One region of the Micromonospora noduli genome, then DNA from elsewhere that is predicted to be linked to it. Evidence: riboswitches for the same ligand, from Rfam matches in the RefSeq annotation. Region 1 holds a riboswitch; the other holds the start of a gene.
The links. Region 1 has a riboswitch for thiamine pyrophosphate ahead of thiE (thiamine phosphate synthase). Riboswitches for the same ligand answer to the same signal wherever they lie in the genome.

Region 1 (4,159 bases):
CACCACCTCGCCGTTGACCGCGACCGCCACCCCACGTGGCTGCGCCACGATGTCGCGGACCAGGTCCGCCACGGACGCGCCGGCGGCGACGCTGCGCCCGGCCCCGTTCACCGTCAACTCCACAGGTCCCCCTCCGTCGTCGGTTCAGGTCCGCCCGACGCGGCCGCCGCGGCGGCACCGCCGAAGCGGTCGGCCCGGAAGGGCGCGAGCAGCGGGTCGGGTACGCCGCCGAGCACCAGGTCGGCGATCAGGTCGGCGGTGATCGGGGTGAGCACGATGCCGTGCCGGTGGTGCCCGGTGGCGGCCAGGACGTCCGGTCGGTCGGGCAGCGGCCCGAGGATCGGCGCGTTGTCCGGGGTGCCCGGGCGCAGCCCGGCGACCGCCTCGACCAGGTCGTACTCGGCCAGCTCGGGCAGCAGGTCGACCCCGGCGCGCAGCAGCCGTTGCACAGCACCGGCGGTGACAGTGGTGTCCGAGCGCTCCTCGACCGTCGCGCCGAGCACGACCTCACCGTCGGCGCGGGGCACCAGGTAGACGTGCTCGCCGTCGGCGTACCCCCGGATCACGTGCCGGAAGCCCGGCGCGACGCCGTCGGGCGCGCGGAGCCGGAGGATCTGGCCCTTCACCGGCCGCACGGGCAGGCCGGTGAGCGCGGCGGCCCCGCAGCCGGCGGCGACCACAATGACCGGTGCATCCACATCGGACAGGAACCGGACCGGCTGCGGCACGAGCACCGCGCCGGCCCGCTGCGCGGCCGCGCGCAGCGCCGGCACCAGCAGCCGGGGGTCGACCTGGTGATCGGTGGGCGCGAGCGCGCCGCCGCGCACCCGTGGGGCGAGCGCCGGTTCGCTGTCGCGCAGCTCGCTGGGGCGCAGCGGCGTCACGGGCAGACCCAACCCCTGCTGGTACGCCCACAGCCGGCGCGCCTCGGCCAGGTCGTCGCCGGTGAGCCCGACCATCAGGGTGCCCTCGGTCCGGTAGCCGATCTCGACTCCGGTCGCCTCGGTCAACTCAGCGGCGAACGCCGGCCAGCGGGCGGCGGACGCCAGCAGCAACCCGGTCAGCTGCCGCTCACCGAAGTACGCCTCGGCGACCGGGGAGAGCATGCCGGCGGCCACCGCCGACGCCCCCGAGCCGGGCGCCGGATCGTGCACCACCACCCGCAGCCCACGCGCGGCGCAACGCCAGGCGATCGCCAGCCCGATCGGCCCCGCCCCCACCACTGCCACGTCCGGCCGGACCCGGTCGCTCGACAGCGCTGACGGGGACCGGCCGGTCAGCACGTCAGGGCCTCGATCAGCTCGGCGGTAGCCCGTGCCGGGTCGGCTGCGGTGGAGACGGCACCGACCACCGCCACCCCGTACGCCCCGGCGGCCCGCAGCGCCGGCACCCGGGCGGCGGTCACTCCGCCGATCGCGATGACCGGAACGTCGACGGCGTCGACGACGGCGCGCACCCCGGCGGGCCCGATGGGGTCCGGCAGGCCGGTCTTTGTGCTGGTGGTGTGACACGGCCCGACGCCCAGGTAACTGGCGCCCGCCGCGACGGCCTCGCACGCCGGGCCCGGCGCCCGAGCGGTGGCGCCCAGCACACCGGTGGGGCCGAGCACCCGGCGGGCGGCGGCGACCGGCAGGTCGTCGACACCGACGTGCCCACCGGCGGCGCCCACCGCCAGCGCCACGTGCAACCGGTCGTTGACCAGGCAGGTCGCCCGGTACGACGCGCAGAGCGCGAGCACCCGCCGGGTCAGGTCGTACGCCTCGCGGTCGGTGGCGGAATCCTCGACCCGGACCTGCACCACCAGGTCGGCGTGGGCCACTGTGAGGGCGGCGCGAACCACGGCGAGTGGGTCGCGACCTTCTCGGGTGTCGGTGATGAGATGCAATCGCCCCAGGGACGGCACGGCAACGCTCCTCCCTGCGCCGGCATTACCCGGATCAGGTTCGACGGTCGGGGGCTGTCAGCCCCCCTCTCAGCCCGGTACACCGGGCTCCCGTGGGTTACTTGCGTGTCACCGTACGACAGATCCGCCGGCCTGCCAAGGCACGGGGTCGGCGGTGGCCGGCCGGTCGGGCCGCGCCAAAACGAGCGAGATCCAATGGGGCACTTCATACGGTCCTGTTCGGAATGTCGCCCCCCGTTGCAGAACCGTTACCCGTCCGCATCTTGCCCGACATCGAGCGAGCCGAATTAATTTGTTCAGCGATTCGACAAAATGTCGGTGGGGGCACCCTGGCAGGGTGCGACCACCGGCTCCATCAGGGAGGGCCTTCGGCGAGCCGACTCCCGCGAGCTCTGTCACTACGACACAGGAGGCGGCGTGTCCCGTTCTCGTCGTGCCCGCTTACCCATCACCGCAACCCTGATCTCCCTGGCCATGGCCTCGACCACCCTGTTCGGCGCGCCCGCGCAGGCGGCCGCCCAGGTTCCCCCACGGGATGCGAAAGCCGCAGCCCCGGTCAGCCAGGTGGCGCCGAAGGCGCCAAAGGCCGCGGCCGATCCCTTCTCCGTCCTCGTCTTCTCCAAGACCGCCGGCTTCCGGCACGACTCCATCCCCACCGGCATCGCCGCCATCCAGCAACTCGGCGTCGACAACGGATTCACTGTGGACAACTCCGAGGACGGCGCCGCATTCAACGACGCCAACCTGGCGAAGTACAAGGCGGTGATCTGGCTCTCCACCACCGGTGACGTGCTCAACGCCGACCAGCAGGCCGCGTTCGAGCGGTACGTGAAGGCCGGTGGCGGCTACGTCGGCATCCACGCCGCGTCGGACACCGAGTACAGCTGGGCCTGGTACGGCGACCTGGTCGGCGCGTACTTCGCCAACCACCCGCAGAACCAGCAGGCCACGGTCAAGGTGGAGGACCACGCCCACCCGTCCACGGCCGGGTTGCCGGACCGGTGGTCCCGGTTCGACGAGTGGTACAACTACCAGACCAACCCCCGGCCGGACGTGCACGTGCTGGCCAGCCTGGACGAGAAGAGCTACACCGCCGGCGCCGGCGCGATGGGTGCGGACCACCCGATCGCCTGGTGTCAGGACTACGACGGTGGCCGCTCCTGGTACACCGGTGGCGGGCACACCCGGGAGTCGTACGCCGAGCCCGAGTTCCTCTCCCACCTGCTCGGCGGCATCCGCACCGCAGCCGGCGTCGAGAACGCCGACTGCGGCGCCTCGAAGACCTCGAACTTCGAGAAGGTCACGCTGGACAGCAACACCAGCAACCCGATGGAGCTGGACGTCGCCCCCGACGGGCGGGTCTTCTACATCGAGCGCGACGGTCGCGTGCAGATCGTGAAGCCGGACACCGGCAACACCGTCACCGCCGTCGACCTGGACGTCTTCACCGGTAACGAGGACGGCCTCATCGGCATCCGGCTCGACCCGGACTTCGCCACCAACAAGTGGGTGTACCTGTACTACGCCCCGAACGACGGGGTCACCCGCAACCTGCTGTCCCGGTTCACGGTGACCGGCGACACCATCGACCTGGCCAGCGAGAAGCAGGTGCTACGGGTCGACACCCAGCGCAACACCTGCTGCCACGCCGGCGGCAGCATGGCCTTCGACGGCGACGGCAACCTCTACCTGGCCACCGGTGACAACACCAACCCGTTCGAGTCGAACTCGTACTCGCCGCTCGACGAGCGGTCGGGCCGCCAGGACTACGACGCGCAGCGCACCTCCGCCAACACCAACGACCTGCGCGGCAAGGTGATCCGGATCCACCCGGAGGACGACGGGACGTACACCGTTCCGGCGGGCAACCTCTTCGCGGCGGGCACCGAGAAGACCCGCCCCGAGATCTACGCGATGGGCTTCCGCAACCCGTTCCGGATCGGCACCGACCCGAAGACCAACACGCTGTACGTCGCGGACTACGGACCGGACGCCAACGCGGACAACCCGAACCGGGGCCCCCGCGGTCTGGTCGAGTGGAACGTCGTCACCCCGGGCAACTACGGCTGGCCGTACTGCACGGGCACGAATGAGGCGTACAACGACTACACGTTCCCGTCCGGCCCGAGCGGTCCGAAGTTCGACTGCGCGGCGCCGGTGAACAACTCGCCCAACAACACGGGCCTGACCAACCTCCCGCCGGTGGTCCCGGCGACCGTCGACTACGGGTACGCCGGTGACGCGCGTTACCCGGAG
Region 2 (4,159 bases), on a different contig from region 1:
AATTCGGCGACGCAGGTCGGCCGCCGGCACCGTGTCAGGACCCGCGTCGGATCCGGCCCGCGTACCGCGCTTCCAGCTCGTTGTTGTGCGCGTCGCCGTCCGGGATGTTCGCCGACAGGTAGACCGGGGGCCGCTCCCCCGCCGCCAGCAACCGCGCCACGACCTCCACGGTCACCTGCTGCGCCAGCAGCGCCGCTGTGATCGAGGAGACCGCGCCGACCGCGCCGCCACCGGGCAGGGGCAGCGTCGCGTCGCCGTACGGTGCGCCGTTGTCGAGCACCACGTCGGCGAGGTCGCTCAGCTTGCGCCCGGACGGGTGCCGGGAGGTCATCCGGCCGGAGTGCTGCGCCGAGGTGATCGCCACCAACCCGTGACCGTGCTCCTTCACCAGCGTGGCGAACTCCACCATCGCGCCGTTGACCCCGGAGTTCGAGGCCAGCACGAAGACGTCGGTGGGGCGCACCGGGGCCAGCTCGTAGAGGCGGTGCGCGACGGCCGGGTCCCGTTCCAGCAGCGGGCCCAGCCGGTCGGCCGGTTCGCCGCCGAGCAGCACCAGGTCGCGTAGCGCGATCCGGTTGGTCGGCACCAGCCCGCCGGCCCGTCCGGCGATCTCCATGGCGAGGGCCTCCGAGTGCCCGGTGCCGAACGCGTGCACCACGCCGTCGGCTCGGACGGCCTCGGCGATCAGGTCGGCGGCCCGCCCCACCGCCTCCCGCTGACTGGCGGCCACCCGCCCGATCGTCTCGGTCACCACGGCCAGGTAGTCCTCGGCACTCACCGTCATACGTCCTCCGTCGTTCGATTACGAGCCAGCCAGCGAACCGCGAAGTCGACCGCCGCCCGCTGGCGCATCAACCTGCCGGTCCCGGTGCCGACCGGTGCGGTGCGTACCGCTCCGGTGGCCTCCAGGTCCCCGCCCAACGCGGCGAAGTCGTCCGCGTCGAGTCGTACGTCCTGCCACCGGTTCACCTCGCGGACCCGCACGGCTCAGGCCGTTCCGCCGGCTCGGGCCAGGATCGCCTCGGCGAGCGGGGCCGGCGCCGCGTCCGGGATCCAGTGACTCACCCCGGGCAGCTGCACGAAGCGGTAGTCCCCAGTGACGTTCTGCGCGCACGCCTCGGCGGCGGTCCGGCCGATGGCGACGTCCCGGTCACTCCAGACGTACGTGGTGGGCACCTCGACCGGGCCGACGCCGGCCAGGTCGGCGCGGGACATCGCCCGGTACCAGTTCAGCGCGGCGGTGAGCGCCCCCGGCTCACGCATCGGGTCGGCGTACCGGTTCACCCGGGACGTGTCGCCCACCCCGCCGAGCAGCTTGCGCAACGCGGTGGCGTGCCACGCCAGCAGCACCTTCTCCGCCTTGTCGGGCTTGCGGAACAGCGCGATGTACGACGAGCGGGCCTTCTGTTGGGCGTCGGTGCTCAGGGCGTGCGCCATGGCCGCCGGATGCGGTACGGACACCGCGGTCAGCGTGTGCACCCGCTCGGGGTGCCGGGCGGCAACCGCCCAGGCCACGATCGCGCCCCAGTCGTGGCCGACCAGGTGCACGGCGTCCAGCCCGAGCCCGTCGAGCACCGCGACCACGTCGGTGACCAGTTCGGGGATCCGGTAGTCGGCCACCGCCGTGGGCCGGGCGCCGGGTGAGTAACCGCGCTGGTCCAGCGCGTACGTGCGCAGCCCACCCGCGTGCAGCGCCGGCACCACGTCGTCCCACTCGCCACTGTGCTGAGGGAAACCGTGCAGCAGCAGGACGGGTACGCCGTCCGTCGGACCGCCGACGGTCACCTCGAACGTGAAGCCTCGCGCGTCAACCCGCATGATCGGAAGCGTACCCAGCCCGCGGTCGGCCGGTCGCTCCCGCAGGTCAGGCGGACGCCCTGCTGGGCCCGTGCCCCCGGTCGGTGTTAGCGTCAGCGAGACAACTTCATATCCGACAGGGGAGCGCACAGCGCTGAGAGTGCGGGCACGCCCGCAGACCCTCGAACCTGATCTGGGTAATGCCAGCGCAGGGAGTTCGGTCGACCTCCAGCCGCGCCGCAGTCCGGTGCCACCGGACGCGGCGTGCGTCTTCTCCTGGTTCGCACTCACGAACTGGGAGCAACACATGAAATCCACCACCGACACACACCGTTGGCGCACCATCGACATCGTGGTCGCCTCGGTGATCGCGGTCGCCTTCGGCGTCATCTTCTGGGCCTGGGGCCTGGTCTGGAGCGCCACCGAGGGCGCGTTCGCCTTCTTCCCGCCGGCGCAGACGCTGCTCTACGGCGTCTGGCTGATGCCGGCGGTGATCGGTGGGCTGGTCATCCGCAAGCCCGGCGCCGCGCTGTACTGCGAGACGGTGGCCGCGGTCCTGTCCGCGCTGCTGGGCAGCCAGTGGGCCGGCACGGTGATCCCGCAGGGCATCGTGCAGGGCATCGGTGCCGAGCTGGCCTTCGCCGCCTTCCGGTACCGGTCGTTCCGGCTGCCGACCGCGGTGTTCGCGGGCGCGCTGACCGGCCTCAGCGCCGCGCTGTTCGACTTTTTCGTCTGGAACGTCGACTACGCGCTGACCGACTACCGCATCCCGTACGCGCTGCTCACCATCGTCAGCGCCACAGTGATCGCCGGCCTCGGCGGCTGGCTGCTCACGAACGCACTGGCCAACACCGGCGTCCTGGACCGCTTCCCCGCAGGCCGAAACCGAGCCCTGGTCTAACCCCACCCACTCGCGCGTTGATCAAGAGGTTTGCGTCAACGGAAGGCGATTTCCTGACGCAAACCTCTTGATCAACCGGGGTGGACGGGGCCGGTTGGGTGGGAGGGGGTGGGTTGGTGGGCGGGGTACTGCTGCGGGGGTTCGGGTGGCGGCACGCTGGGCGGCGCGCCTGGGCCGTGCGCGGGGTTGATCTGCGGGTTGAGGCTGGGGAGCGGGTTTTGCTGCTCGGGCCCTCCGGGGCTGGTAAGAGCACACTGCTCAGCGCGCTGGCCGGGCTGCTTCCCGAGGACTCCGGCGAGCAGGAGGGCACCGTCGAGATCGACGGGCTCGACCCGCGCAAGGGGCGGGAACGGGTCGGCATCGTCTTCCAGGACCCGGAGACCCAACTGGTGATGGCGCGCTGCGGCGACGACGTCGCGTTCGGGCTGGAGAACCGGGGCGTGCCGGCCGACGAGATCTGGCCCCGGGTGGACGAGGCGCTGCACCGGGTCGGCTTCCCGTACTCCCGGGACCGCCACACCGCGGCGCTCTCCGGCGGCGAACAGCAACGCCTCGCCCTGGCCGGCGCGCTGGCCCTGCGCCCCGCCCTGCTGCTGCTCGACGAGCCGACAGCCAACCTCGACCCGGCCGGAGCCGAGCTGGTCCGGCACGCGGTGGCCGGCGCGCTGGACGCCGACACCACGCTGATCCTGGTCGAGCACCGGGTCGCCGAGGCACTGCCGCTGGTCGACCGGGTGGTCGTCCTGGAACCGGGCGGCGGCGTCCGCGCGGACGGCACACCCGAGGCGGTCTTCGCCGCCCACGGCGCAGCCCTGGCCGCCGAGGGGGTCTGGGTGCCCGGTCACCCCATCTCGCCCCGAGCGGCCACCGCCGACCCCGGGGAGGTGTTGCTCACCGCCGACCGGCTCGGCCTGCCGCCCCGGCTGGGCTCCACCGACCTGGCGGTACGCGCCGGTGAGGCACTCGCCGTACGCGGACCCAACGGTGCCGGCAAGTCCACCCTGGCGTTGCTGCTCGGCGGTCTGCTCCGGCCCGGCGACGGTCGGGTCACCGCGTCCGCCGAGTTGGCCGGCGCGGACCACCGCACTCCCCCGCACCGGTGGCGGGCGCCCGCGCTGGCCCGACGGATCGGGTCGGTCTTTCAGGATCCGGAGCACCAGTTCGTCACCAGCACGGTCTTCGACGAGCTGGCGCTGGGCCCGCGCCGCACCGGTCAACCCGAGGCGGCCGTCAAGGAGACAGTGGCCGGGCTGCTGGACCGGCTACGGCTGGCCCGGCTCGCCGCTGCCAACCCGTACACCCTCTCGGGTGGTGAGGCGCGGCGGCTGAGCGTCGCGACCGCCCTGGCCACCGCGCCACGCCTGCTGATCTGCGACGAACCCACCTTCGGCCAGGACCGGCGGACCTGGCGGGAGCTGGTCGACCTCTTCGCCGACCTGCGCGACGCCGGGCACGGCGTGG

Region 2: linked by a shared signal. The riboswitch ahead of MED15_RS26695 (ECF transporter S component) and the one ahead of thiE (thiamine phosphate synthase) in region 1 are both predicted to bind thiamine pyrophosphate.

What each region holds. Positions count from the first base shown of each region.
Region 1 is NZ_PYAC01000039.1:15,182-19,340, reverse strand. It holds gene thiS (sulfur carrier protein ThiS) at 1-123, opposite strand, end outside; gene thiO (glycine oxidase ThiO) at 114-1,283, opposite strand; gene thiE (thiamine phosphate synthase) at 1,277-1,903, opposite strand; TPP riboswitch at 1,898-2,007, opposite strand; gene MED15_RS26795 (ThuA domain-containing protein) at 2,321-4,159, shown strand, end outside.
Region 2 is NZ_PYAC01000037.1:14,395-18,553, forward strand. It holds gene MED15_RS26680 (sugar isomerase domain-containing protein) at 35-784, opposite strand; gene MED15_RS26685 (AAC(3) family N-acetyltransferase) at 781-969, opposite strand; gene MED15_RS26690 (alpha/beta fold hydrolase) at 988-1,818, opposite strand; TPP riboswitch at 1,926-2,030, shown strand; gene MED15_RS26695 (ECF transporter S component) at 2,105-2,698, shown strand; gene MED15_RS26700 (ABC transporter ATP-binding protein) at 2,815-4,159, shown strand, end outside.